DNA from 2 places in the Carnobacterium sp. genome. Region 2 is predicted to be linked to the other one. Evidence: predicted binding sites of a transcription regulator. Region 2 holds the regulator's gene; the other holds the start of a gene.
What was found. Region 2 encodes LexA, which represses DNA repair genes until DNA is damaged. Its sites were predicted from a motif close to CNAACANNTGTTNG; they were not measured.

Region 1: ABS911_RS04465 (replication-associated recombination protein A) is a predicted target of LexA. The motif match lies at 5,185-5,198, and genes of this name have one in related genera.

What each region holds. Positions count from the first base shown of each region.
Region 1 covers NZ_JBEMBC010000014.1:184-16,001, forward strand. The annotation lists partial or broken gene ABS911_RS04440 (50S ribosomal protein L27) at 1-13, shown strand, start outside; gene ABS911_RS04445 (class I SAM-dependent methyltransferase) at 263-1,270, shown strand; gene ABS911_RS04450 (acetate/propionate family kinase) at 1,299-2,489, shown strand; gene ABS911_RS04455 (universal stress protein) at 2,557-3,015, opposite strand; RNA gene ssrS (6S RNA) at 3,552-3,739, opposite strand; gene ABS911_RS04465 (replication-associated recombination protein A) at 3,830-5,116, opposite strand; gene ABS911_RS04470 (hypothetical protein) at 5,350-6,489, shown strand; gene ABS911_RS04475 (pyrophosphohydrolase domain-containing protein) at 6,539-7,069, shown strand; gene gshAB (bifunctional glutamate--cysteine ligase GshA/glutathione synthetase GshB) at 7,066-9,357, shown strand; gene ABS911_RS04485 (cysteine desulfurase family protein) at 9,453-10,601, shown strand; gene ABS911_RS04490 (cysteine desulfurase) at 10,756-11,097, shown strand; gene mnmA (tRNA 2-thiouridine(34) synthase MnmA) at 11,272-12,396, shown strand; gene ABS911_RS04500 (tetratricopeptide repeat protein) at 12,563-13,243, shown strand; gene recD2 (SF1B family DNA helicase RecD2) at 13,291-15,774, shown strand.
Region 2 covers NZ_JBEMBC010000018.1:21,957-37,774, forward strand. The annotation lists gene ABS911_RS05515 (S41 family peptidase) at 1-1,195, shown strand, start outside; gene lepB (signal peptidase I) at 1,357-1,905, shown strand; gene lepB (signal peptidase I) at 1,927-2,592, shown strand; gene ylqF (ribosome biogenesis GTPase YlqF) at 2,662-3,525, shown strand; gene rnhB (ribonuclease HII) at 3,527-4,300, shown strand; gene lexA (transcriptional repressor LexA) at 4,366-4,989, opposite strand; gene ABS911_RS05545 (DUF896 family protein) at 5,152-5,391, shown strand; gene tkt (transketolase) at 5,525-7,528, shown strand; gene ABS911_RS05555 (YneF family protein) at 7,693-7,929, shown strand; gene ABS911_RS05560 (ABC transporter ATP-binding protein) at 8,028-9,779, shown strand; gene ABS911_RS05565 (ABC transporter ATP-binding protein) at 9,779-11,587, shown strand; gene ABS911_RS05570 (lysophospholipid acyltransferase family protein) at 11,682-12,302, opposite strand; gene ABS911_RS05575 (SNF2 helicase associated domain-containing protein) at 12,572-15,799, shown strand.

The DNA.
Region 1 (15,818 bases), on a different contig from region 2:
AGCAGCTCAATAATTTAAAATAAAAAAAGCTCTTCTACTCTTAGAAGAGCTTTTTTTACTGCCATGGTAACGCATGTTTTCTTAATTTAACTTAGGTTAAGCAAAGATAATTTACTTTTGAAAATAAGTTGAGCTCATACTTGAAACCTTACAATATATTCGTTAAAATGAAAGAGTAGTGTTTTTTTATAGATGACTCATTTCATTTCTTACATGACTGGTACAAAGGTACTGTAAGAAAAATAGAAAGAAGTTGAAATTATTGTCTCAAAAAGAAATCGAACAGTTATTTAATAAATTGGATAGTTCTGTCCAACTCTTGCAAAAGGAATTAGATATTTCTTATTTAGAGGCTCTTTCAGAAACGGGAGAGAACATTTTATCTAATAGAATTCCTCATCAAGTTGATGGTCTTCCTTCAGATGAAACGGTTGAAAAATTGACGAAACTTTACAAAGAGGTTTCAATAGACAGTATGGAACCAGAAGATATTCGAAAAGCAATTCAATTAGCTCTTTTGAAAGCTTCAAAAACAGATGCTTTGCAACCAAATCATCAAATGACACCAGACGCTATTGGCTTTATCTTAAACTATTTAATTGAAAAGTTAATTAGTGGAAAAGAGCAGCCAATACGTTTACTTGATCCTGCTGTAGGGATGGGAAATCTATTATCAACTGTTTATAATGGATTAGTTTCAAAGAATATTTTGGTAGAAGCAGAAGGAATCGATAATGATGACTTGCTGTTAACTCTTGCATCAGTCAATACAACCTTGCAGAGGCAAAACGTCACCTTGACACATCAAGATGCGCTGCAAGATCTTTTAATGGACCCTGTGGACGTTGTAGTAAGCGATTTACCTGTTGGCTACTACCCTTTGGATGAAAAAGCCAGTAAATACAAAACGGCTGCAAAAGAAGGTCATTCTTTTGCGCACCATCTCTTTATTGAACAAAGCTTACATTACCTAAAAGATGGTGGATTTGGACTATTTTTAGTTCCAGCTCAGTTATTTGAAACGGATGAGGCCCCAGGATTACTGAAAATGATTCAAGAAGAAGCGTTCTTGCAAGGAATGTTAAATTTGCCGAATGAGTTATTTAAAACCAAAAACTCGCGGAAATCAATTCTTTTGATTCAAAAAAAGGGGAGCAATGCCAAACAAGCTAAACAAGTTTTGTTAGCACAAATTCCAGATTTTAAAAATCAAAATGCCATGCTTCAATTTATGCAAGAAGTGGACAGCTGGAAAAAAGAAAATATTTAAAAAATTTGAATTAGGAGATGGAAAAAATATGACAAAAACAATTGCAATTAACGCAGGTAGTTCAAGTTTAAAATTTACCTTATATGAAATGCCAGCTGAGACAGAAATCGCTTCAGGAATTATCGAAAGAATTGGTTTGAATAATTCAATTTTCACTACAAAATATGCTGGTGAAAAATACAAAGTGGTTGAAGATATTAATAACCATGAAATTGCTATTCAAATGGTATTAGATAAATTAATTGAACTAAAAGTGATTGCAAACTACGAAGAAATTACTGGTGTAGGACACCGTGTAGTAGCTGGTGGAGAATTATTTAAAGATTCAGCACTAATTACTGACGAAGTATTAGCACAAATTGAAAGTTTGGCTGAATTTGCTCCATTGCATAACCCAGCAAATGCAACAGGAATCAAAGCATTCAAAAAATTGTTACCAGAGATTACAAGCGTAGCTGTATTTGACACATCTTTCCATACTACAATGCCTAAAGAAAACTATTTATACAGTCTTCCAATGGAATATTATACAGACTTTGCAGCACGTAAATATGGTGCTCATGGTACTTCACATAAATATGTTTCTGAGCGTGCAGCAGAAATGTTAGGCAAACCACTTGAAGAAACAAAAATTATTACGTGTCATTTAGGTAACGGCGGGTCTATCACAGCTGTAAAAGGCGGAAAATCAATTGATACTTCAATGGGATTCACTCCTTTAGCGGGTATTACAATGGGTACACGTACTGGTGATATCGATGCATCTTTATTACCATTTTTAATGAATAAATTAAATATTACGGATATCAATGACATGATTTATATTTTAAATAATAAATCTGGTTTGCTTGGTCTTTCTCATGTTTCAAGCGACATGCGTGATGTTGAAGAAGAAGCAGAAAAAGGAAATGAAGATGCTCAAACAGCGTTAGATATTTTCTATAACCGTGTTCAGAAATATATCGGTCAATATTTTGCAATCTTAAATGGTGCGGATGCAATTGTCTTCACTGCTGGGATTGGCGAAAATTCTCCTGAAACACGTCAAATTATTATTGATGGCATGAACTGGTTTGGTGCTGAAATTGATGCTGAAGCAAACAATGTCCGTGGAAAAGAACGTATCATCTCTACTTCAGAATCAAAAGTTAAAGTGCTATTGATTCCTACAGATGAAGAAATCATGATTGCTCGTGATGTTGAAAGATTACGTGCTTAAATAGTAATACAAAAAAAACAACCAAATAATTATTTGGTTGTTTTTTTTGTTCTTATTTTAGATAACGTTAACTTTTTTTATTTTCTAAATCGGTACGAACAATCAGCACGTCACAATTCGCATGACGGATAACATACTCTGAAACGGAACCTATAAAGATACGTTCTACAGCGTTTAATCCTGTTGCGCCTAATAAAATAAGGTCAATTTTTTTATCTTCAGGAATTTGTTTTGCAATCAAAACTTTTGGAGATCCGTATTCAATAGAATAAGTGATGTCTTGAACGCGGTGATTTTTTGCATAACGTACATATTCTTCTAATGTATTCTTGGCTTGCTCACTTGCTTTGTCAGCCATAGCTCCGTCAAAAGTAGAAATACTTTGAAATGCTCGGGTGTCAATAACATGTGCAAGAACTAACGTAGCAGAATTTCGTACAGCAACTTGTACAGCTTTTTTAAAAGCAAGTTCAGCTTCTGCTGAACCGTCCACAGCTACTAAGATTCGATTATATTGTTGTAACATACACATTCACTCCATTCCTTATGATAAACGATATGAAATACTTCTTCTTAAACTTATTGTACCTTAAATGTATCCATTTTCATAGAAATAAGAAATCGTTTAAAAAGTTAATGAAAAATCACATCCGCTTATTTAAGCTCATAATAAAAAAAAGCATACTAATCATAACAAAGAGTAAAACAGTAAAAGCCAGCCAAATAGGATGAAAAAAAACAAGTAGAAGAGAGCTAAGTCCACCAATAAAAAAGAGAGCACCATACAATTTAAAAAAAGGTGCTGTTTCTGAGTGGCTAGTTTTATCTGTACGAGATAATAGAACAGAGGCTTTTCCAGTATAAAAAAAGAATGCTGCATAAAGTAGCAACGCTGAAAAAATAAAAAACAATATCGATAATAGCATGATAAGACCTTCTTTCAATAGGTAATTACAAAATAAGAATAACATATATTCCTAATAAGTTAAGGGAAATTTGCTTCAATAACAAAGAAAAAAGCCATTCAATTAAGAATGACTTTAAAAGTTTTAAACTTTAAATGAGAAATCCGATGATGCCGTTATTATGCTCAGTTAGTATTGAACCCGCAGTTAGCAGGTGGGCTCCGCTGTCAAGCTTCTAACTACCAAGTGAAAAGGCATGTTATCCGTTTGAATCAGGTTGGATCCCAAGGTAATATTAATTGTTCGGTCAACACATGTTGAGCAAGACGAGCATCTCAGAAATCTTATCCTTATAGTAGCATAAGCTTATAATATTGTCAATTATTTGACTGTGAACTTTCTGTTCAAAGAGTGTTCTAACAACAAAGAAAGCGGTTAATTTGCACTCTTGTTTCTTTTTTTAAAATTGATTGAATCATACTGCTTTGCCAAAGTATCTTCATATTTTCCTGTGTGATTTGGTGTATAGTAAGAAGCATCTTTTAGCTTGTCAGGTAAGTATTGCTGATTTACCCATGCGCCAGGATAACTATGCGGATAGAGATAATCTACACCGCGACCAAGTTCTTTTGCTCCACTATAATGAGAATCTTTTAAATGATCAGGTACATCTCCACTTTTCCCAGCCCGTACATCTTGGAGGGCTGCATCAATCGCTGCGTAAGACGAATTTGATTTTGGAGAGAGACATAAATCAACTACTACATTAGCTAAAGGTATTCGAGCTTCCGGAAAGCCCAATTTTTCAGATGCTTGAATAGCAGTAACAGTCCTAGAAGCTGCAGAAGGATTAGCTAATCCGATATCTTCATAAGCAATAACCATTAACCGCCTTGAGATAATAGGTAAATCGCCAGCTTCGATCAGTCTAGCAAGATAATGTAAAGCAGCATTTACATCGCTTCCACGAATGGATTTTTGTAAAGCTGAGATCACATCATAATGAGCATCGCCGTCTTTATCATGTGTTAAAGCTTTTCTTTGAACACACTCTTCAGCAATTTCTAAAGTAATATTGATCGTTCCTTGTTCATCTGGAGCTGTTGATTTAATTGCCAGTTCTAAACCATTCAAAGAACTTCTCAAATCTCCGCTAGTGGCTCTAGAAAAGTGTAGTAATGCTTGATCTGTAATGGCTATTTTTTCTTTACCAAAGCCTTTTTCTGAATCTTTTACTGCATTCCACATAGCTTGTTGTATATCTTCATTAGAAAGTGTCTTAAGTTCAAAAATTTGTGTTCTGCTTCGGATGGCAGGATTTATTGTAATATATGGATTTTCAGTTGTTGCACCGATTAAGATAATGCGTCCATTTTCCAAATGTGGCAGCAAAAAATCTTGTTTAGGCTTATCTAGACGGTGAATCTCATCTAAAAGTAAAATCACAGTACCGCTCATTTTTGCTTCTTCCACAACAATTTGGAGATCTTTTTTTGTGTCACTAGCAGCATTTAAAATACGGAACGCGTATTTTGTTGTCCCGGCAATCGCACTAGCGATACTTGTTTTTCCAATCCCAGGAGGGCCATATAAAATCATCGAAGAAAGCATTTTAGCCTCTACCATGCGTCGAATGATTTTTCCTTTTCCTACTAAGTGTTGCTGTCCAACAATATTATCAATATGAGTAGGCCTCATCCGATAAGCTAAAGGTTGATTCATAAAGCGTATCCTCCTAACAATATTATTATCCTTAGTATACCATTCTACCAAAATGGATTCTATAATAAAGAACGTTTGTTTATTTTTTGAAATTAGCTTACTTTTATAAAGCAAACAGAATTTTTGGTTTGGCTTTTCTATGATTATTTGCGATAATGTGTAAGAAGTCATTTATTTTGATTAGATTCGATTAATCAGAGGATTATGAAAGTGAGAAAGAAAGGAACTTTTTAATGGATGAAAAACACGAGTCCGATTTTTTAAATAGGTTATTAAACACGAAAGATAAACAGCAACGTAGTTTATTTTCAAAAACAGCAAATGTCGTTTTTAACTCTGTTTTAGGAATGGCAATAAAGGAAAAAGAATCATTGCGATCGAATCAGCTTAAACCATCGAAACGAACGACAAAAACAGCCCGTTTAAATGAGAACGAACTTTTCCAACAGGCAAAGAACGAAGCAGAGGGAATTTTGGCCGAGACTCTTCATCAATCAGAAAAGATGTATCAAGAAGTTCAAGAAGACATAGCGGCCGCTAAAGAAGAAATTAAATTAAAAAAAGAGCAATCCATTGAACAGTATGATAAAGAAAAAGTAGAAGCAGACAAGATTACTCGAAAAGCTGAACAACATGCTCAAGAAATACTCACGTCAGCTCATTTGAAATCTGAACGTGTAGAAGAGGAAATCTCATTGAAAAAGGCAGTTTATCATCAGGAAATAGATAGAGAATTAGAAAAGTTAGTCAAGGAAAAAGAATGGTTTGAACAGTATCAAAAACAAGTACAAGAATCCATGGATAGAAAAGAAAAAGTTCTTTTTTATGAAACTCGAAAAAAGGTAGAACAAGAACAATTAGAAAAGGCTGCATTACAAAATAAAGTGGATTATTTAAAAGCATTGAATGCTAAAAGAAAAATAAATTCTTATCGTATTGGACTAGTGATTTTTGGTTGTACAGTCGTAATGAGTGTACTATTAGCTGGTCTCAGGTATTCTACATCTTTGTTTACGTTTATTATTACTTGCTTAGCTTTTGTTATTGCTTGTTTAGCATTTGTAGTGGTTTATATTAATTTAGTAGATGGTAAAAATGAAAAGAAAATAAAGGGGATTGGTTTTCAAAATGCTTCATTAATTGAAAAAAATAAAGCGTTAACCGATACAATAAAAGATCTCGAAAAGGACATCAAGCAATTGATTGATGAAAAAATCCAGCTTGAGAGGACCCAACGACAATCGCAGGATAATATTGAATTTTTAAAAATTATGCAAGCTGATTTGAAACAATCTGAAATTAACAGAAGGATCTTAGAATCAGAGAATGCGGCATTGAGAAAGCATTTAATTAGAGAGGAAACAATCGAATAAAGAGTTCTGATCATCTTAAGACCTATTACATCAGGAGGAGAACAGAAGTATGACTAAATTGTCACCATTTGAACAAGTTCAAGAGTTTCATGAAGTATTCGATAAGCCAGTAAAAAAAGAGCCACAAGCTTTAACTCCTGAAGAAGCTATTACACGGGCAAATTTTACAACGGAAGAACTATTAGAATTCCTTTATTCAACCGTAGAAGGGGACATCAACCAATTTGAATCTTTGGTTTTGGAATGGAAACAAGCGGCTGAAGAATCTATTATCAAGATAAAAAAGCAGTCCAAAGAGGTCCCGAATCGTTTAATTGGACAAGTAGATGCGTTAACGGATGCAAATTATTTTAATTATGGTTCTTTCGTACTGATGGGTATTAACCCAGATCCCATTTTCTCGATCGTGCATCAAGCGAATATGGGGAAACTTTTTTCTGATGGCAAGCCACGTTACAGAAAAACGGATGGAAAAGTTATGAAACCTGATAATTGGGAAAAGGAGTTCGCTCCTGAACCAAAAATACGAACAGAAATTGAGCGACAAATAACTGAAGCAGAAGAGGGAATAGTAAAATGAAGACTTTGAGACAAATGATACAAGAAACAGATATAGGTGAAGCCTTTTACCAAGCGGTTTTTGGGATTGAGAAAGAGGGCTTAAGGGTAACTTCAGCAGGAGAGCTTGCTTTAACAGCTCACCCAATAAAATTTGGCAATAGGAGCTTCCACCCCTATATTCAAACAGACTATAGTGAATCACAATTGGAATTGATCACGCCACCTTTAAGATCTATAAAAGAAAGTTACGATTGGTTGGCCGCGTTACATGATATTGCTCTTCAAACTATCCCTTCTGATCAAGCGATTTGGCCGATAAGTATGCCGATGGTTCTTCCAGAAGAATCGGTTATTCCGATTGCAAAGCTAGACAATAAGGAAGATGTAACGTATAGAGAAATTCTAACAGAAAAGTATGGCAAGAAAAAACAAATGATTAGTGGTATGCATTACAATTTTGAATTAGACGACCAACTGATTGCGCGTTTATTTGACTGTCAAACGGACTACTCAAATAAAGAATCTTTCAAGTCGATGCTTTATTTAAAATTAACAAAAAATTTCCTGCGCTATCGTTGGTTGTTAACTTATTTACTAGGAGCTTCTCCTATAGTGGATGAGTCGTTTTTTACGGATCAAGAAATTCCACAAGAGTATGTTCGAAGCATTCGAAGCAGCCAGTACGGGTATGTTAATCAATCAGAAGTTTCTGTGTCATTCCATTCAATTGAAGATTATGTGCGTAGCTTACAAGATATGGTTGAAAAAGACTTTTTATCAGAAGAAAAAGAATTCTACTCAGCCGTTCGTTTTCGTGGTACAAATAAAGCGGAAGAATTGTTGACAAAAGGTATTTCTTATCTTGAGTTGCGAAGCTTTGATTTGAATCCATTTGATCCATTTGGTATGTCAAAACAGACAATGGAATTTGTTCATCTTTTTTGTTTGTACATGATCTGGATGGATGAAACAGCTACTACGGAAGAAATCGCAGATGGGGAAGAAATGAGTCGGTTAACGGCAATGGAACATCCAGAACAAATTTCACGTTTTCAAAAGGAAGGTTTCCGCTTATTGAAGCAAATGGAAGAAATGATTCAATCAACAAATGGAACTAAATCTGCACTAAACTGTATTCAAGAAGCTAAGCAGCACCTTATTGATCCAACCTTAACCGTTGCTGCACGTATGGTGCGTGGCATAGAAGAAAAAGGGTCTTATATTGATTTTAGTCTAGAGCTAGCTAAACGGTACAAAAATGAAGCGATTATGAGACCGTACAATTTAAGAGGTTTCGAACAACTAGAGATGTCTACCCAACTATTGCTATTTGATGCGCTACAAAAAGGTATTCAAGTAGAGGTTTTAGATGCGCAAGATCAATTTTTAAAGTTAACTTATGATCAACATAGTGAATTTGTTAAAAATGGAAATATGACATCAAAAGATTCTTATATTGCCCCACTGATTATGGAAAATAAGACCGTTACGAAAAAAATTCTTGATTCAGCAGGATTTCGTGTTCCAGCTGGTGAAGAGTACACTACTCTAGCAGAAGGAAAAACAGCGTTCTGGCGTTATGAACAAAAACAAATCGTTGTAAAACCTAAATCAACTAACTATGGGTTAGGTATCTCTGTCTTTAAACATGCACCTACAAAAATGGATTACGAAAGAGCACTTGAGATAGCATTCAAAGAAGATACTGCTGTACTAGTTGAAGAATACATTCCTGGAACTGAATACCGCTTTTTTGTTCTAGATGGAAAGGTACCAGCTATTTTGTTACGGACCCCTGCAAATGTTGTCGGAGATGGTGAAAAATCAATTAAAGAATTGGTTGCCGAAAAAAATGAAGATCCTTTACGCGGGGAAGAAAAACATCGTTCGCCTCTTGAAAGAATCGCTTTAGGTGAACTTGAACAACTGATGCTAAAAGCACAAGGCTATACGATTGAAAGTATCCCCGAATTGAACACTATTGTTTATTTAAGAGAAAATTCAAACATTAGTACTGGAGGAGACTCTATCGATGTTACAGATGAAATTGATGACAGCTATAAACAAGCTGCTATTGATATGTCTGAGATTATTGGTGCGAAAGTTAGTGGGATTGATTTGATTATTCCGGATACAACTTTACCTAGTACTAAAGAACATCTAGGCTATACAGTATTAGAGGCTAACTTTAATCCTGCTATGCATATGCATGCTTTTGTTTACAAAGGCAAAGGTCGTCGATTAACGATGGGTATCCTAAAGATGTTATTTCCAGAATTATGGGAAAAAGAAACAGAAAATAACTAAATATGCTTACTCAAAATAAGTGGTTGTTGTAGATAGAGAAAAGTGATAAACTTTAAGGATTGTAAGTTTGGATAAATAAGGGAGGACTTTCTTAGATGGAAAAAATGTATTTTGATCATGCCGCAACTAGTCCTGTACACCCAGAAGTAATTGAAGTTGTTTATGAAGCAATGAAAAATCATTATGGCAATGCATCAAGTATCCATAATTTCGGAAGAGACAGTCGTCGTATTGTAGACAATGCTCGAATAGTTTTTGCTGAAAGTATTGGTGCCAAACCGAATGAAATCATTATTACTAGTGGTGGGACAGAATCTGACAATACCGCAATTATTGAAACGGCCTTAAATAGGCAACAAGATGGAAAACACATTATTACATCAGTTGTGGAGCACCATGCTGTTTTGAAACCGATGGAATATTTAGAGAAACTAGGATTCGAAGTGACTTATCTACCAGTGAATGAAAAAGGTCAAGTTGATCCTATGAAGGTTGAAGAAGCCTTGAGACCAGATACCATTTTGGTGTCAATCATGTATGCAAATAACGAAGTTGGTACCGTAATGGATATAGCAGAAATTGGTACCCTAATTGAAGCAAGTGAATCTACAGCGTATTTTCATACCGATGCTGTACAAGCTTATGGAACAGAGGAAATTGATGTTAAAAGAGACCACATCGATTTATTATCTATTTCAGGTCATAAAATTAACGGTCCTAAAGGCATTGGATTTCTTTATGTGAAGGAAACCATTTTTTTACCAAGCTTTATGCTGGGCGGCGAACAAGAAAAAAAACGTCGTGCTGGCACAGAGAATATTCCTGCTATTGCAGGATTGCAAAAAGCAGTTGAAATTATTCAACCTCAAAGAGAGAAGCGCAAAGAAAGACATAAAGAACTGCGTAAACAACTTATTAAAGCATTGACTCAAAAAGAGATCGAATTTGAAGTCAATGGAAATACGGATAAACAATTAGATCATATCGTAAGTGTCTGGTTCAAAAATGTATCAGCTGAACAATTGTTGATGAGTTTAGATTTAAGTGGCATAGCAGTATCATCTGGTTCAGCTTGTACTGCTGGCAATATTGATCCAAGTCATGTCTTAATAGCAATGTATGGAGAGAACAATCCAATTGTGGCTGAAACGATTCGAATCAGTTTTGGCTTAGGAACAACGTCAAAACAAATCAGTTGTTTAGCTGACCAACTGGCGACCATTAGTTTAAGATTGAAAAAATGACTTTAATAACAGAGGTAGAAATACTAAAGGGCCTGGAAACATTCCAGGCTCTTTAGTATTTCTACTGATTTTTATAGAAAAAAAGATAAAAGCTATGGTATAGTAGAAATGAAAAGGGTTACGACTAAGTGAAGAGAAAAAGTGAGGGAATAACATGGCATTTGAAAAAGAAGCAACTTTATTAGGATCCAAAGAAACGTTTAAAGTAAATCCTAACGCAAAAAAATATACATTAAGAGACAATGGATTTGAAGAAACTAAAAAAGGGAATTTCCAATTGATGCGTACGATGGATACCAATTTATTGAATAAACAAGGAGTAAAGTTGAAAATTGTGATCTCAGATGAGGTAAAACAATTAAAAATTTCAATAACTACTGGCAATGGATTGCGTCCAGTAAATATTTACAATGGTGATGCGTATAAAGAAATTCGAGAAAAAGTAGCGTTCACTTTATCAGACCTTGTTGAACGTGGAGTGTTAGAAAAAATATAAAATTTTAATTACAAAGTCTAATGGGAGGTGTTCACTATGGTGAGCATGTCCCTATTTTTGGGTTAAGCAACTTGATTTCTGACTAAAAGTTAGTATAATGATAGAGACTGAAAAAATGCGACCTTCAAATCGTAAAAAGATTTTTCAGAATCTATTTGAAATGATGGTGATGTAATGAAAGACAATAGCAAGACTCGTGTTGTAGTCGGCATGAGTGGAGGCGTTGATTCATCCGTTACAGCTTTATTGTTAAAACAACAAGGCTATGATGTGGTGGGTATTTTTATGAAAAACTGGGATGATACAGATGAGTTTGGTGTCTGCACAGCGACAGAGGATTACAATGATGTTGCGTTGGTAGCAAACCAAATTGGAATTCCATATTATTCGATTAATTTTGAAAAACAATATTGGGATAAAGTATTTACCTACTTTTTAGAAGAATATAAAAAAGGACGCACACCTAACCCAGATGTTATGTGCAATAAAGAAATCAAATTCAAAGCCTTTTTAGACTATGCTATTGAACTAGGAGCGGATTATGTAGCTACTGGTCATTATGCTCAAGTGGAACGTGATGAAAATGGCGTTACACATATGTTAAGAGGACTAGATAATAATAAAGACCAAACTTACTTTTTGAATCAATTATCTCAAGAACAACTTGCTAAAACGTTATTCCCATTGGGTGGAATGCAAAAATCTGAAGTACGTAAAATTGCTGAAGAAGCTGGCTTAGCGACAGCTAAGAAAAAAGATTCTACAGGTGTTTGTTTCATTGGAGAACGCGACTTCAAAAAGTTCTTAATGACTTATTTACCTGCTCAACCTGGAAAAATGATGACGGTAGATGGCGAAGTGAAAGGGCAACATGATGGATTAATGTATTATACGATTGGACAACGCCAAGGATTAGGAATTGGTGGCGGCGGAAAATCAAGTGATCCATGGTTCGTTGTCGGAAAAGATTTAGAAACAAATACACTATTTGTAGGACAAGGATTTAATCATGAATGGTTGCTGGCTACGCATTTAGAAGCTTCTGACCTTCATTTTACAACAAATGAAAAAAAATCACGTACATTTAAATGTACTGCGAAGTTCCGTTACCGCCAAGCAGATACAGGCGTGACGGTTCAATTAAATGAAGATGGAACTACAGCCACAGTTGAATTTGACGAACCTGTACGTGCCATCACACCCGGACAAGCAGTTGTTTTTTATGATGGTCTGGAATGTTTAGGCGGCGGTACGATCGACGCAGCATATAATGAAAAAAAAGAATTACAATACGTTTAAAAACTTCATACAGTAAAAAAAGCTAGGGTAGAACTCCTAGCTTTTTTTATATCCTTTTTTAATCTAATAAGAATGAACTTGAAATAACTAGAAAACAGAGACATCAGTAGAATCCAATAGAATTTTGGTGTAAAATAAGTAAAGTTGCAAGAAGGAGGAAATAAGTGTGAATCAAAACCATGAAGCTTTTCAGCTATGGGAAAAAGGCGAATTTAATAAGGCCATTCAATTACTTATGAAAGAAATCAACGATCATCCTGCAAATAGCGATAGTTATTATAATTTAGCGACCATGTTTATTTTAGGGAAAAAATATGAAGATGCAAAAGTTATTTTAGAAACAGCAATTGAAAAGTACCCTGAAGATCCTATTTTTGTGTACGCATTTGGGAATCTCTATTATGAAATTGAAAATTATCATACATCGCTAGAGTATTTTGATCAGGTCATTCAATTTAGCGAAACACCTTTGAAAAAAGATGCTATGGTTATGATTGGACAGAATTTTTTAGCGTTAAATCAAGCTAAGAAAGCGTTGGTTTACTTTTTAAGTGCATACGAAGAAGACAAACTGGATATGACAGTTATTCTGTTCATAGGGAATACATTAATGCAATTAGGGTCATTTAAAGAAGCCAAACAGTATTTTGACATAAGTATCGATCAAGCTCCGCAAAATGATGAGTCTTGGTTCAAACGTGGAGTAGTAGGAATGGCCTTAAAGGAAGAACAGAATTCTGTTGATGAGTACTTCAATAAAGCAAAAGAATTGGATCCTATAAAATATAAGGAACGTATCGACCAGTTAAAAGCCATAGAAGTTATGATGAAAAATCAAAAAGACTAATTCTTTTAATTAGCTAAGATAGAAAGGGTGGAGGCAGTAAAGTGGTTATGCAAGACAATTTAGATTTATTTGCAGGAGAGCCTCCCTATTTTGTAGGGCAAGTGGCTGCAATTTTCTATCAAAATCCGACAAATTTTTACAAAGTATTATTAATACGAGTTGTTGATACTAACAGTTCGTTCAAAGAAAAAGAGATCGTCATCACTGGAAATTTTGGCCAAATCCAAGAAGATGAAACGTATCGTTTTTTTGGCCAATTAATTGAGCACCCTAAATTTGGGATGCAATTTAATGCCGAGCGCTATCGACAAGAAAAACCTACTTCAGCCGAAGGAGTTGTTGCTTATCTTTCTAGTGATAAGTTTCCAGGAATAGGGAAAAAAACTGCGGAAACCATTGTTGATCTTTTAGGCGAAGATGCGATTGATCAGATTAATACAGATGAAACTGTTTTAGCTAAAGTTCCCGGATTAAATGACAAAAAGAAAGAAGTCATCGTTAATACGATACGTTCCAGTAACGGAATGGAAAAAATTATTATCGGATTAAATGACTTTGGCTTTGGAAGCCGGTTAGCGTACACGATCTATCAAACCTATCAAGCAGAAACATTAGAGATCATTCAAGAGAATCCATATCAATTAATAGAAGATATTGAAAACATTGGATTCAAAAAAGCAGATGCCATTGCTGAGAATTTAGGTTTTGCTGCAGACTCTCCCAGACGTATTCAAGCGGCTATTTCATTTTCATTAAATGAGTTGTGCATCAGTGAAGGCAATACGTATACATTAGCAGAACCATTATTGAATGAAACCATAAGAGTACTTGAAGAAAGCCGTTCGTTCATTATTGAGCCAGATATAGTAGCAAAAGAATTATTAAATTTGATCGAAGAGAACAAATTGATTGAAGACCAACACAAGTTGTACATCAATTCGTTATATGCTGCTGAGTGGGGAATCGCAAACTCTGTAAAACGGTTAATGGAAAACAGCAAAAAAATTCAGTATCCAGCGCATAATGTAAAAAAAGAAATTCGTAAAATGGAAAAAAGATTAGGCATCCAGTATGGAAATTCACAAGTCGAAGCAATTGAAGAAGCAGTTGTCTCGCCATTATTTATTTTAACTGGGGGACCGGGAACCGGTAAAACAACGGTATTAAATGGAATCGTGACCTTGTTTGCCGAATTGAATGGCTTGTCTTTAGAAATAGATGATTACCACGATAAGATTTTTCCGATTCTTTTGGCCGCACCTACAGGACGTGCAGCTAAACGAATGAATGAATCGACGGGATTGCCAAGCAGCACGATTCATCGCCTGTTAGGGTTAAATGGTCAAGAAAAGCCAAGTGCGGAGCTTTCTGAAAGAGAATTAGAAGGCGGATTATTGATCGTTGATGAAATGTCTATGGTGGACACGTGGCTAGCGAATCAATTGTTAAGAGCAGTCCCACAAAATATGCAAGTCATCTTTGTGGGGGATAAAGATCAATTGCCTTCTGTGGGACCTGGTCAAGTATTGCACGATCTCATACGTGCAAAACAGATTCCTAGTAGAGAGTTAACTGAAATCTACCGACAAGATGATGGGTCTTCCATTATTTCATTAGCACATGCCATTAAAGAAGGGAAATTACCGGCTGACTTTACGAAAAATAAAAAAGACCGTTCTTTCTTTCAGTGTACTACTTATCAAATTGAACCGGTTATTCGTCAAGTAGTAGAAAAAGCTAAAGATAAAGGTTTTACTGCTCAAGACATTCAAGTTTTAGCACCGATGTACAGAGGTCCAGCAGGGATAGATGCGTTGAATAAAATGATGCAAGAAATCTTTAATCCAAATCCTTCTGGCAGACGAAAAGAAGTTAAGTTTAACGATAAAAATTACCGCATTGGAGATAAAGTATTACAGCTAGTAAATTATCCTGAAATGAACGTGTTTAATGGAGACATGGGCGAAATTGTCGGAATCAATCTAGCCAAAGAAACCGAAGATAAGGTGGATGAAATCGTCATTCAATTTGATGCCAATGAAGTCGTCTACAAACGAAATGAATGGATGAAAATTACGCTGGCCTATTGTTGTTCGATTCATAAGTCTCAAGGCTCGGAATTTAAAATGGTTATTTTACCAATGGTGCAAAATTATCACCGTATGTTAAGACGTGATCTACTGTATACAGGAATTACAAGAAGTAGTGAATTGCTTATTTTGTGTGGCGAACCTAATGCCTTTGAGGAATGTGTAGCGAAATCTTCCGCAACTAGATTAACGACATTGACAGAACGTTTATTAGGAGAAGACCAACAAGTTGAACTTGTTGTGAAAATGCCTGCTAATAAAGATAAGCCAAAAGAAATAGAACTATCAGATTCTATTTCTACTCCATCATTAGCAACCGAAAATAAAAATGAAACGATAAGTAAAGAAAAGCCAAAGAATTATCGCCTGACTATCGAAATGATTCAATCCAATGCGATTGATCCGATGATTGGTATGGACGGGATAGTGCCAAGTGTATAAAAAAAGTTTCAGAAGAAAAATCTTCTGAAACTTTTTTTATGTAC
Region 2 (15,818 bases):
TGTTGAAGACCCTTATACTCAATATCTTGATGTAGAAGAATCTACTTCTTTAAATGAAAGTATCTCTGCTTCTTTTGAAGGAATTGGTGCTGAAGTAATGAAACAAGGAGATAATGTCATGATCGTGTCTCCTATCGCAGGTTCTCCAGCCGAAAAAGTAGGATTACTGCCGAATGATATTATTTTAAAAGCAGGTGATCAAGAATTAACAGGCTTAAACTTAAATGAAGCGGTGTCGTATATTCGAGGTGAAAAAGGCTCAGAAGTGGTGCTAACCATAAAACGTGGCGATGCTACTTTTGAAGTGACGGTTGTGCGGGATACTATACCTGTTGAGACAGTCGTTTACCAGTTAGATGAAGAAGATCCAACGATTGGGTATATTGCTATCACAAGTTTTTCTTCACCAACTTATGATGACTTAGTGGCTGCAATTGAAGATTTAAGAGAACAAGGTGCTGAATCTTTTGTCTTTGATGTTCGTCAAAATCCTGGTGGGTTATTAAATGCCGGATTGAGTATTTCTAATTTATTTTTAGAAAATGGCGATACTATTTTACAAACGCAAGAAAAAGATCAAGAACCGATTCCTATCGTTTCTGATGATGTGACAATGGGTGACTTTAAAGTAACGGAACTTTCTGTCTTATTAGTGGATGAGGGAAGTGCCAGTGCCTCCGAAATTTTAGCGGGTGCAGTTAATGAATCCGGCAATGTCAAATTGATCGGTACTCAGACATTTGGAAAAGGAACCGTTCAAAACGTAGCTACATTTGATGACAGTAGTGAATTGAAGATGACCGTTGCGAAATGGTTAACACCAAGTGGCAAGTGGATCAATGACGAAGGAATTAAACCAACTATTGAAGTAGCTTTACCTGATTATGCTAATTTATTGATTATTGATAGTTCAAAAACATATCAATTAAAAGATGTATCCGCAGAAGTTGAGAACTTAGAAAAAGTATTAGAGGCGCTAAACTATCCTGTAGAATCAGTAGATGGATACTTTGATGAAGCAACTCAAGAAGCGGTCAAACAATTTCAAACAGATAAAAAATTACCTGTTGACGGTATTGTAACAGGTGAAACGGCTACTCAACTCATTGAATCATTGAGGACTCTAATAGATGAAAATGATACTCAATATGAGGCTGCTATCAAAGAATTGCAATCTAGTCAACCTGCTGAATAAAAAGCGAATGGCTAGGAAATCACAATCGTTAACAACTTGATGCCAAAAGAGAGATAGGAATTTGCTATCTCTCTTTTGGTTAAATCATTGCCCTAAATAAATAGTTATTTTTTAGATTTTCTTGTATGATAGAATAAATAGATTGATTTGGAGCGAATGTAATGAGACAAAAGTCTTGGAAGGAATTTTCATGGGAATGGTTTAAGGCGTTATTATTAGCTGGATCAATCACTGTTTTACTGCGAAATTTTATCTTTATTCCTATGACTATTGAAGGTTCTTCTATGATACCAACTTTTCAACAGGACGATCAAATCATAGTTAGAACCATCTATAATAATATAGAAAGATTTGATTTAGTTGTATTTCATGATTCGTCAAATCGAACACTTGTAAAAAGAGTCATTGGGTTACCGGGAGAGGAAATTCGCTACGAAAGCGATCAGTTGTATATCAATGATCAAAAAATTGAGGAAAAATTTCTCGATAATGATTTAGTTAATCATGCTGGAGGGGTATGGACATCTGATTTCACTTTAGAAGAATTAACTGGAACTAAAATAGTTCCAGAAAATGAGTATTTTGTATTAGGGGATAATCGCAGATCAAGTAACGACAGTCGCTATTTTGGGAGTGTTCCACTAGATTCGATTATTGGCGAAACGTCTTTTACTTACTATCCATTTAATCGTATAAAGTTTATTCCATAAATAGTATAAGAAGGTAGGGAGATGCAATTGAGTAAAATTAATTTTTCTGATAATCAACATCAGAATAAAAGTACTTTCGAACCGAGAAATACGCGTCATCTTTCCCCAAGTCAAAAACGCAAAGAAAATAAAGGCCGCGGAAATGAATTTTTAAGTACTGTACTATATGGTGTTGTAGCGCTGATAATTTTTCTGCTGATTCGACATTTTCTATTTGCTCCGGTAAGTGTAGACGGTGAATCGATGGCACCTACGTTAGAAGATCGAGATCGTTTGATTTTAAATAAAATCGACAAGATAGACCGTTTTGATGTGATTGTATTCCCAGCTCCAAGTGAGCCGGATAAACAGTATATCAAACGTGTTATCGGTCTACCAGGAGATACGATTCGGTATCAAGATGATGTTTTGTATATCAATGGGGAACCCATTGAAGAAGAGTATTTGAAAAAGTCCATCGAAAATATGACAGCAGGGGATACTTTTACCGAAGACTTCTTATTAGCTGCTAAAACAGGCGAAGAAACGGTTCCTGAAGGCACTTATTTTGTCTTAGGTGATAATCGTCAAAATTCAAAAGATAGCCGATTTAGTGAAGTTGGGTTTATAGACGCGTCTACTGTCAGTGGAACAACAAATCTTCGCATATGGCCACTTGAAAAGTTTGGTTCGATTGACGAGGATTAACAAATGAAATAAAAAAAAGAATACAATAATGTGGTTCTTTTTTTGTGTAAATAGAAAGGTGAAAATTAAATGACCATTCAATGGTTTCCAGGGCATATGGCAAAAGCAAGACGCCAAGTAACAGAAAAAATTAAGCTAGTCGATATTGTTTTTGAACTAGTAGATGCAAGACTGCCACTATCAAGCCGCAATCCAATATTAGATGAAATCATTGGAGAAAAACCAAGAATCATCATTTTAAATAAAAGTGATTTAGCGGATCCATTAGAAACAAAAAAATGGGTAGCTTATTTTAACGATCAAGGAATTGCGGCTGTCCCAATTGTTGCTCAAGAAGGAAAAGGCATGAAGCAATTAATGGAAAAAGCAAAAGAGCTTTTACAACCTAAATTTGATAGAAGAGCCGCTAAAGGTATAAAACCTCGTGCAATTCGAGCAATGAGTATTGGAATTCCTAACGTGGGGAAATCAACATTGATCAATCGTTTTGTAAAGAAAAATATTGCTCAAACAGGAAATAAACCTGGTGTGACAAAAGCACAACAATGGCTGAAGTTAGGCAAAGAATTGGAATTACTGGATACACCAGGGATTCTTTGGCCGAAGTTTGAAGATCCTGAAATTGGGAAGAAATTGGCTTTAACTGGAGCAATAAAAGACACTATTTTACAACTAGATGAAATTGCTATGTATGGATTGGAAGAAATGAAAATTAGAAATCCGGAAATGCTTGCTAAACGATACAGATTAACAGAAGAAGAATTAAATCTTGAATCGCCAGATCTGCTTATGTTGATCAGTGAACGAAAAGGGTATAGAGATGATTATACTCGTGCAGCCGAATTGATTGTTTTTGAAATTAGAAGCGGTAAAATTGGGAAGTATACGTTAGATATAGCACCGATTTCTTTACCCAAAAGGCATGATAGCTAAAATGGAAAAACCGCTGACCATTACGGCAATAAAGGAACTATTAGCGACCATTACTCATCCGGATGATGAACGACTGGTTTTAATCAAGAGCGATTCTCGTAAAGGTGTATTAAATGCGTATAGATCTTGGGAAAACCAATTGAGAAAGCAACAATTAATTCTCGAAAAACAACAAGAAATGCTACAAATAGAGCAATTTTTTTGGGAAAAAGGAACACAATTTATTGCTGGAATCGATGAGGTAGGAAGAGGTCCGTTAGCTGGCCCTGTGGTTGCAGCTGCGGTCATCTTGCCGCAAGACTTTAATGTCTTGGAAATTAATGACTCTAAACAATTATCAAGTGCAAAAAGAGAAGTGTTATTTGACCAAATTCAAGAATCTGCATTAGCTATTGGGATTGGTATAAAAGACCATCAAGTCATTGATAAAGTCAATATTTATGAAGCAACTAAATTGGCTATGATTGAAGCTGTTGAACAATTGCCTCAACCGCCAGAACAATTGTTGATCGATGCAATGCATCTACCGGTCACTATTCCCCAAGAAAGTTTCATTAAGGGAGATTCAAAGAGTTTGTCTATAGCTGCTGCTAGTATAGTTGCTAAAGTAACAAGAGACAGAATGATGGCCGAATATGATACAGTGTATCCGGGATACGGTTTTTCTAAAAATGCGGGTTATGGAACAAAAGTCCATTTAGAAGGTTTAGAAAAACACGGAGTATGTCCTATTCACCGAAAAACTTTTGCTCCTGTTAAGAATTTATTAGTTTAAAGAGATTTGTAGTGAAACAATAAAAAAAAACGAAGAACCGGGATAAAACCCGTTCCTTCGTTTTTTTATTGAATATGACTACGATATAATCCGATTACTTTGCCTAAAATGGTTACTTCATTAAGTAGAATAGGACTCATGGTGTCATTTTCTGGTTCTAAGCGATAATGATCTTCTTCTTTATAAAATCTTTTGCACGTTGCTTCGTCTTCTACGGTCATAGCAATGACAATATCGCCATTATTTGCAGTGCTTTGCTTACGAATGATCACTTCATCACCATCAAAAATACCAGCATTGATCATGCTTTCCCCACGTATGGTTAACATAAAAAGAGAATCATTTTCAAATTGCAAGTTTGGAGGCAATGGGAAATAATCTGTTGCTTCTTCTACAGCTAAGATCGGTTCACCTGCTGTTACAGTTCCCAGTAAAGGTATTTTATCAAGTGCAATGCCTAATTTTGATAATCCTAGTTGTGTTAGTTCTATTGCTCTTGGTTTGCTAGGATCTCTTTGGATGTAACCATTTTTTTCTAAACGAGAAAGGTGACCATGAACGGTTGAGGTAGAAGATAAAGAAACAGCCGTTCCGATTTCTCTTACAGTTGGAGGGTAACCTTTCAATTTAACTTGACTGTATATATATTGTAGAACTTCAACTTGTCTTGATTCGGGATTTTTACTCATAATATATATAAACACCTCATTTCTATTTATTTTATCATTTTAAGATTACCATATATGATAGAACAAATCAAACAAACGTTCGTAGATTTAGAGGATTAAAAGGTGTTTTTTTCAAAGAAATTTGTTATAGTTGACTAATAAATAAAAAAGTGGAGTGATTCGATGTTACCAAAAGATCAAATAGAACGAATAAATGAGTTAGCAAAAAAATCAAAAAACAAAGGATTGACTATCCAAGAACAAGTTGAACAAAAGGAATTAAGAGATGCTTATATAACAGCTTTTCGTGGCGGAATGAGAAATACTATTGAAGGTGTAAAGATAGTAGATGAAGAAGGCAATGATGTTACACCCGATAAATTGAAGGATATACAAAAAGATAAAGGTCTTCACGGAAGATAAAAGAATGTTTGTTCAATAATGGGATAACCATGAAGTTCTCCCATTTAATAACATTCTGACCATGAAAGCGTTGCACTTGAGTGGAAATAATAGTAAACTAATAGAGTACTATAAGAGAGTTAAAATCGAAAGGATGATTTTTTTGTTTGATAACACAGACCAATTAGCAGTAAATACAATAAGAACACTAAGTATGGATGGTATACAAAAAGCCAACTCTGGACACCCAGGATTACCTATGGGGGCTGCTCCAATGGCTTACACATTGTGGACTAAACAATTAAAAGTAAATCCAAAAAACTCGAAATGGTTCGACCGTGACCGTTTTGTATTATCAGCTGGACACGGATCGATGTTATTATACAGCTTGCTGCATTTAGCTGGATATGACGTTAAAATTGATGATTTAAAACAGTTCCGTCAATGGGACAGTAAAACACCTGGACATCCAGAAGTGAACCATACTGACGGAGTAGAAGCAACAACTGGTCCATTAGGACAAGGAATTGCAAATGCTGTTGGAATGGCGATGACAGAAGCTCATTTAGCTGCAGTTTACAACAAAGAAGGCCATGCTATTGTAGATCACTTTACTTATTCTTTATGTGGAGACGGCGACTTGATGGAAGGTATCTCAGCTGAAGCAGCTAGTTTAGCAGCTCATTTGGAACTTGGGAAATTAGTTGTTCTTTATGATTCAAACGATATCTCTTTAGATGGACCGACATCTAAAGCCTTTACTGAAAATGTTGGACAACGTTTTGAAGCTTATGGATGGCAACATATTCTTGTAAAAGACGGAAATGATTTAGAAGAAATTAATGCAGCAATTGAAGCTGCAAAAGCTGAGACAAAAAAACCTACTCTAATCGAAGTGAAAACAATTATTGGATTTGGTGCTCCGAATGCTGGAACACATAAAGTCCATGGTGCACCACTTGGAGCAGAAGGAATTGAAGCAGCTAAAAAAGCATATGGCTGGGAAGGCGAAGACTTCTTTGTTCCTGCTGAAGTAGCAGAACGCTTTAAAGAAACAATGGTTGACCAAGGAGCTAAAGTGGAAGAAGAATGGAAGGCATCATTTGAAACTTACCGTACGGAATATCCAGAATTAGCAGAACAATTCGAGTTATCTTTAAAAAATGAATTGCCACAAAACTGGGATGCTGAATTACCAACCTATGAAGTTGGAGACAATGCATTGGCTTCTCGTGTTACAAGTAGCCAAGTACTAAATGCTATTGCAAAAAAAGTTCCTTATTTATGGGGCGGTTCTGCTGATTTGTCATCATCTAATAATACAATGATAGCGGATGTAAAAGATTTCCAAGCTGGTCAATATGATGGAAGAAATATTTGGTATGGTGTTCGTGAATTTGCGATGACTGCTGCAATGAATGGAATCGTTTTGCATGGTGGAACTAGAACTTATGGTGGGACATTCTTTGTCTTTACGGATTACTTGCGTGCTGCTGTTCGTTTAGCGGCTATATCTAAGTTACCGGTAACTTACGTGTTCACACATGATTCAGTTGCTGTGGGAGAAGACGGCCCAACTCATGAGCCAGTAGAACATTTATCTAGCTTACGCAGTATGCCTAACCTATCTATTCTTCGTCCAGCAGATGGAAATGAAGTTGTAGCTGCTTGGGAATTAGCCATTACTTCAGTTGATCACCCAACAATGTTGGTGTTATCTCGCCAAAACTTACCCGTATTGCCAGGAACAAAAGAAGGCGCACGTACGAATGTTGCTAAAGGAGCATATGTTATTTCTCCTCAAGCTGGCGAAAAACCAGAAGGAATTCTTTTGGCATCAGGTTCTGAAGTAGCGTTAGCTATTGAAGCTCAAAATGCTTTGAAAGAAAGCGGGAAAGATGTTTCCGTTGTTTCTGTTCCAAGTTTTGATTTATTCGACAAACAAGATGCAGCATATAAAGAAAGTGTTTTACCAAAAGAAGTACGCAAACGTGTATCTATTGAAATGGGGGCAACATTTGGTTGGGAACGTTATGTAGGCCTAGATGGTGCTTCAGTAGGTATAGATAAATACGGTGCAAGTGCTCCAGGAGCGACAGTTATTGAAAACTATGGCTTTACAGTTGAAAATGTTGTGAAAACATACAATAACTTATAAAAAAAATGACCGTGTAAGTTGAAAGTTTAACTTACACGGCTTTCTTTTGTAAGTAATTGGGATGAATTGCGACTTTTTAGCGTAAGAAGTAGAATTTTAGTTTATTTTTCCACTAATATTTAGTACAATTAAGACTTGAGAGGTTCGAAAGGAGTGAATCAAAAATGAATTTAGGTCTTGCTATCTTTTTAATTATTTTAGCCTTAGTTGGTGGAGCAGTCGCTGGTTTCTTTCTTGCTAGAAAATACATGATGGATTATTTCAAAAAAAATCCGCCAGTTGACGAAAATATGTTGCGTATGTTAATGATGCAAATGGGACAAAAACCATCAGAAAAGAAAATTAAACAAATGATGTCGTCAATGAAGACACAAACAACAAAAACGACTAAAAAAAAATAAGGGCACATATTGCCTTATAATACTAACGTGCGAGCAGATATTTATCTGTTCGCGTTTTTTGATTAACAGGATCATTAGTAAAGGGGTGAGGGAAGAAAATGGGAATTTATAAAAAATTAGGTTGGTTTTTTAAACAAGAAAAAAAAGCGTATATTACGGGTGTGATATTTTTGTTTCTTGTAGCAATTATTCAATTAGTTCCACCTAGAATAGTGGGAATTATTGTAGATGAAGTTGGCCAAGGAACGCTAACACTTAAAAAATTGATCCAATGGTTAAGTATTTTGATAGGCGCGGCGATTGCTAGTTATTTATTTCGTTACATTTGGCGTGTAAATATTTGGGGAACATCTGCCAAATTGGAACGGATACTTAGAACACGATTGTTTAACCACTTTACCGAAATGGACAATAGTTTTTTTCAAAAATATCGTACGGGCGATTTAATGGCACATGCAACAAATGATTTAACGGCAGTTCGAAATGTTGCAGGTGGTGGGATATTGACCTTAGCTGATTCAATTATTACAGGGGGTACAACGATTATTGCAATGGCTCTAGTAGTTGACTGGAGATTAACGTTGATTGCATTAATACCACTTCCGTTGCTTGCTATAGCTTCACGTGTTTTAGGTTCAAAACTCCATGAGCGATTTAGAGGAGCGCAAGCAGCCTTTTCCAATATGAATGATAAAGCGCAAGAGAGTATATCAGGTATGAAAGTCTTAAAAACATTCGGTCAAGAAGACGAAGACGTTGAAGAATTCAGACAAAAAACGGAACAAGTAGTTGCTGAAAATAGAAAAGTGTATAAAATTGATTCGTTATTTGACCCTACGATCACTTTTATCATGGGGATTTCTTATGTACTGACCATTGTAATGGGCGGGAGATATATAAATTCAGGTACTATCACTATTGGTGAATTAATTTCTTTTATTAACTATATAGCTATGCTGGTATGGCCGATGTTTGCTATTGGCCGATTATTTAATATCTTGGAACGTGGAAGTGCAAGTTATAATCGTGTAGAGAAATTGCTTTTAGAGCGTTCGAAAATTATTGAAAAACCCTCAGCATTAACGAAAAAAATAAGAGGAGATATTCATTATTCCATTGATAAATTTACTTACCCTAAATCCGATGTTCCGGCGCTAAAAGAGGTTCATTTTGAATTGAAACGTGGACAAACACTCGGTGTAGTAGGGAAAACAGGAGCTGGGAAAACCAGTATTTTCAAATTGCTTTTAAGAGAATATGATCGTTATCGTGGACGCATTTCATATGGGAATGAAGACATTAGAGATTACACGTTAGATGCCTTGCTACAGCAAATCGGTTATGTGCCACAAGATCAATTTTTATTTTCAACGAGTATCAAAGAAAATATTCGCTTTGCTAATCCAGAACTATCACAAGAAGAGGTTGAAAAAGCCGCAGAGTTAACAGCCATTCATACTGATATCTTAGAAATGCCTAATGGGTATGATACGGTAGTCGGAGAACGGGGAGTTTCATTATCAGGAGGTCAAAAGCAACGGATCTCAATTGCTCGTGCGCTGATTATTAAACCAGAGCTGTTAATTTTAGATGATGCTTTATCCGCAGTGGATGCTAAAACTGAAGAGAGAATATTATCTGCTTTGAAAAAAGAACGTTCAGAACAAACAACGATTATAGCTGCTCATCGAATCAGCAGTGTTATGCATGCAGATGAGATTATCGTTATCGACAATGGTGAAGTTGTGGAACGAGGAACACATGCTGATTTACTTGAACAAAATGGATGGTACAAAGAGATGTTTGATAGTCAGCAGCTTGAACAGAAAATTGAAGGAGGTGCAGACTAATGGAACAAGAATCAACTTGGTCAAAATCATTTACCACCAAAGAACAAGTGACTATTTTAAGACGGATCATTAAGTTTGCCTCGCCTTTCAAACTTCAATTCATAGCTGGTATCTTATTTGGTGTTTTGTTAGCTGTCACAAATATTATTTTGCCAAGAATCCTTCAAGTGTTTATTGATAATTATTTATCAAAAGGGATGGCAACAAATCAAATTATCGGAATGTTTGCTTTGATTTATTTTGGCATGACTCTAGTAAAAATTGTTTTTTGGTACCTTAATCTTTATTTATACAATATGGCTTCTGAACAAACAGTAGAAAATATTCGTAATGCAATCTTTAAAAAGCTGCACACCTTAGGTATGCGTTTTTTTGATCAAACTCCTGCGGGTTCAATTGTTACGAGAGTGACGAATGATACAGAAACCATTAAAGAGTTTTGGTCGGTATTTCTGACTATTATACAAGGGATGCTTGGTGTTATAACATCTCTTATCGCTATGATGCTGTTGAATGTCCAGATCTCTCTATGGATCGTTGCGTTGATTCCAGTATTAGGAGTAGTCATTTGGTATTATCAAAAGTTTAGTTCAAGATTGTACCGAAATATGAGAGAAAAACTAAGTTTGTTAAATTCAAAATTAGCTGAATCAGTTAATGGAATGAGTATCATCCAACAATTTCGTCAAGAAAAAAGATTGCAAAAAGAGTTTGATGAAACGAACATGGAGTATTACAAACTGCGTTATGCAATGGTAAAGACAAATTCAATTTTATTAAGTCCAGTCATTGATTTCCTATATACCCTTTCACTAATTCTTATTTTAGGTTTTTTTGGATATGATTCGTTAAACGGACCTATAAGTGTAGGGGTTATTTATGCATTCACATCCTATGCGCGCAATTTCTTTAATCCTATGACAAGCATGATGGACAGCTTGAGTATCTTTCAAGATGGTATTGTTTCAAGTAGTCGAGTGTTGAATGTACTAGATAATGATGAATATACACCGCAACAACACAAAACAGCAGACGCTGAAATTCAAGCTGCTAAAATTGAGTTTAAACATGTGAGTTTTTCTTATGACGGAAAACACAATGTATTAAATGATATTTCTTTTGTAGCTTTACCTGGACAAACGGTTGCCTTGGTAGGCCACACAGGGAGTGGTAAAAGTTCTATCATTAATGTCATGATGCGCTTTTATGAATTCTTTGAAGGCGAGATCTTGATTGATGATATTCCTATTAAGAATTATCCGATAAAAGAATTAAGGAAAAAAATGGGGTTAGTTTTACAAGATTCCTTTTTGTTTTACGGGACGATCAAAGACAACATTCGCTTGAAAAATCCATCCATAACAGATTTTCAAATAGAAGAAGCTGCTCGATTTGTTCAAGCAGATACCTTTATTGAGCAACTGCCAAATCAATACGATTCTAAAGTCATCGAGCGAGGGGCCAGTTATTCAACGGGACAAAAGCAATTGATTTCTTTTGCAAGTACCATTGTTACCGATCCTAAGATTCTGATTTTGGATGAAGCAACAGCAAATATTGATACCGAAACCGAAGCTCTCATTCAAGAAGGGCTCAAAAAAATGCGGAAAGGTCGTACAACTTTGGCTATTGCTCATCGTCTATCTACCATTCGTGATGCCGATTTAATTCTTGTCTTGGATCATGGAAGAATTGTCGAGCGTGGCACCCATGATGAGTTGATTCAACAAAATGGCATTTATTATGACATGTATCGCTTGCAAAATAATGGTCTTCAGAATGAAGACAGTTTGCCCGGAAATGTTTAGTTTTACATCAAAAATAAGGAAAATAGCGTCAGGTGAACACGATATACTATCTATACAAAAAAGAGCTGGGACAATTTGTCCCAGCTCTTTTTTGTTATTTCGTATAGTCGTATTTAAATGAAGGATCGATTTCCTTATCTAATTGGTCAAAAGCTTGTTGAATTTGTACATCGATCGCTTTTAAATTTTCTTTTGAAAGCTTTAATGTACGATCTATAGTGATTGGATCTCCAAAACGAACGGTTACTTTTTTTCTTTTTAACAGTCCACTTAAAGTCATTGGACCTTGATAAACTGCTGGAATAATTGGCACACCGCTTAATTTAGCAATTGTAGCAGCGCCACCCTTTATTTCATTTGAATGTCTTGTTCCTGTTGGGAAAATCATTAAACTTAAATCGCCATTTTTAAGTATTTTTACAGGCGTTTTAATAGCACTTGGACCAGGGTTAGCCCGATCGACTGGAAAAGCATTTGCGTGTCTAATGATCCAACTAAGGATAGGATTTTTGAACAATTCTTTTTTTGCCATAAATGTAAATGGTTTAGGGCTAGCAGCTAAAGCTAAATAGACTGGATCAATCCAGGTTCTATGAGGTGCCACTAATATATACGATGTATCTGTTGGAAGTTTGTCCCGATTTTCATAATGGGCATTGCCATTTAAAATCGCTAACAAAATGCGTAACGTGCCGCGTAAAATTCTATAAAACAAAATGATTCAACCTCTCATTAATTCAATTTTCTAGTACATTTTTATACTAATAGTATGATTCATAACACGTATTTTAGCAAGTTATTTTTAATTTATCCATTGTAGGTTAGAAAATATAAAATATCTACAGAACGAAAACGGCAGAACCCTACAAATTTAAAAGAAAAAATTTTCTTTTTTACCCATAATGACGTACAATAGAGAGATAGAAAAAAACGTGCTTGAAAAATAATTATTTTATGAAAAGCAAGAAAGTAGGGGAATGTTGAATGAAATGGAGTATACCAGAACGCGTGATTGAGCAAGGAAGACAATATGTTGCAGAAAAACGCGTCCTTTCAGTCAACTCGATATTAGATAAAAAAATATGGTCTGCCGAAGTCATGGGAAGCGACATATTTCATGTTGAATTAGATGGTTCAACAAAGGAAGATGATTTTTGTGAATGTCTTTATTGGAAAAATCATGGCTATTGCAAACATACAGTTGCTGTTGAACTGGAATTGAGAGACAGAAAAATCAGCCGAGTAATGACAGCTGAGAATGCAAAAAAAGTCGCTATTGACTCACCTAACCCAGGTCAAGAGTTAACAGAGTCTTTTACACGTATATTTTTAAATGAAAATAGAAAAATGACTGCTTCTGCTAAACAAAAACAATCATTGAAATTAGAATATAAAGTTGAAGTAAAACCAATGACTACTGCACTTATAAGGACCTCATTTGATGTACTAGCCTTAAGTCTTAAAGCTGGAACAGATAAAATGTATATTATAAAAGATTTGCCATTATTTTTAGAGAGCTTTATTAAAAAGGAAACGGTGGAATTAAAAGCTGGTCAAGAAATTAATTTTAAAGATATCTTGATTAGAAAAGAAGACAATGAAATTTTAACAAATCTATACAAGCAACAGAAATCTATTCAATTGGTTTCTGGAGAAAATAAAGATGCAAAATCACTATTGTCAAACAGTCGTTATTTGATATTGATGACTGCTTTAGCGGAAGAAACGCTTTTAGACTTACAAGACAGTGGGAATTTACAGTTTGTTGCAACAAATAGCACGCATAAAACGGTTATGTTTGTAGAAGATAAAATGCCGTTTTCTTTTGATATTTCACAAAAAAATAATACGGTACTGTTATCCATTACAAGTCTAGCAGACAGTCATCTAAAAGAATACGATTGGTTTGTTGCTGACAATATTGTATTCCAGCCAACATTAGAACAGATGCGTGCGTATCGTCCGCTACAACAGTTTTTACAACGGTACGATGGCGACAATATTACAATAGAACCTGCGGATATGCCTGATTTCACTGCCTATGTCATGCCATTACTTGTGAAAATAGGAAATGTTTCAATTGATGATCAATTGAAAGATTCTTTTGTTCAAGAGCCTTTAGCAACATCTGTTTATTTTGAATATCGGAATGAGGCGGTACATGCCACAGTAGAATTTAATTATAAACACATGGTTTTGTCTACTGACCCTTCTAAAAATCAGCTGCCAGAAGAAGGCGTACAAATTATTCGAGACAGTGAAAAAGAAATGAAAGTCATTAATCAGCTCGTTGGATTTGATTACCACCGTACGGATACGAATTATACAAAACGTATGGTTCGTGATGATGATTTTTATACCTTATTCACGAAAGAAATTCCAACACTGGAATTAGATGCTACTGTTTATGTAGACGATTTATTGGACAGTATGTTTTTGAATCAAATTGATCCTGAGACGATTATCGACTTGCAAAATGAAGGGTCATTTCTTGATGTCCGTTTTGACATTAAAGGAATTACACCTGAAGAAGTAGATGACGTACTGAAAAGTTTAGTAGAGAAAAAAGCTTTTCATAAATTTGATAATGGAACTATCCTTTCATTAGAATCAGAAAGCTTCAAGCAAGTCAGCGATGTATTGAACGAATTGCGTGTCACAAAGAAATTTCAAAATGGTGGGGTCCAACTGCCAAGCTATCGTGGTTTAGAACTGAATGAAAAATTTTCTCTGGATGAAAAAACCAAAGGAACCGTATCAAAGAAATTCAAAAACTTGATACGCGATTTAAACTTCCCAGAAGAATTCGAAGTTGACGTTCCTAAGTCTTTAAATGCTGAATTAAGACCTTATCAAAAAACAGGATTTCAGTGGTTAAAAATGTTGTCTCAATATGGATTTGGCGGTATCTTAGCGGATGATATGGGACTTGGGAAAACCATTCAAGTCATCACTTATATTTTATCTGAAATTGAGGAAAAGGGGAAAAATGATCCTTTCCTTATCGTTGCTCCAGCATCATTGATCTATAATTGGCATTTTGAAATTGAAAAATTTGCTCCTTCAGTTGAAAGTATCGTGATTTCTGGTACAGCTGAAGAAAGAATGCAGTTGATTGAAAATGTTAAGCCAAATCAAGTTTTGATTACATCCTATCCTAGTTTTAGGCAAGATGTTGTTCATTATAAGAAAGTGCCATTTAGCACACTAATTTTAGATGAATCGCAAATGGTGAAAAATCATAACACGAAAACGTCTCAAGCGTTAAGAGACCTAACCATAAAAAAACGTTTTGCATTAAGTGGAACACCTATTGAAAATAAAATTGAAGAATTATGGGCAATTTTCCAATTGATTATGCCAGGATTTTTCCCTTCAATCAAAAAGTTCAAAACCCTTCCAAATGAGCAGATTGCTAAAATGATCCGTCCTTTTGTATTAAGACGAATCAAGAAAGATGTGCTGAAAGAGTTACCAGATAAAATTGAAACCAACTTATACAGTCAAATGACAAAAGAACAAAAAACTGTCTACCTTGCGTATTTACAACGAATCCAAGAAAGTGTAAATAGCATGAATGGAGCAGAGTTTAAAAAGAATCGCATCGAGATCTTGGCAGGATTAACACGTCTAAGACAAATTTGTTGTGATCCTAAATTATTCATTGATGATTACGAAGGCAGTTCCGGAAAATTGGAGCAACTTAAAGAAACGGTTCAAACTGCAAGAGAGAATGGAAGACGTATTTTAATCTTTTCTCAATTTACTTCTATGCTGGCAATTATTGAAAAAGAATTAGATGAGCAAGAAGTTGAAACGTTTTATTTAAGTGGTCAAACAAAACCAAAAGAACGAATTGAAATGGTTAATAAATTTAATGCTGGAGAAAAAGATGTATTCCTTATTTCCCTTAAAGCAGGTGGAACAGGATTGAATCTTACCGGTGCCGATATGGTTATTCTTTATGATCTATGGTGGAACCCAGCAGTTGAAGAACAGGCAGCAGGCCGTGCACATAGAATCGGACAGAAAAAAGTTGTCCAAGTGTTACGTCTAATTGCTGAAGGAACTATTGAGGAGAAAATCGACCAGTTGCAACAAGAGAAGAAGGCTTTGTTTGATCAAATTATTACAGAAGACGGAACGATACAAAAAGAAGGAAGTCAGTTAAGTGAAGATGACATTCGTGAAATTTTGAGTATCGGGATATAATAAGAAATAAAAAACGATA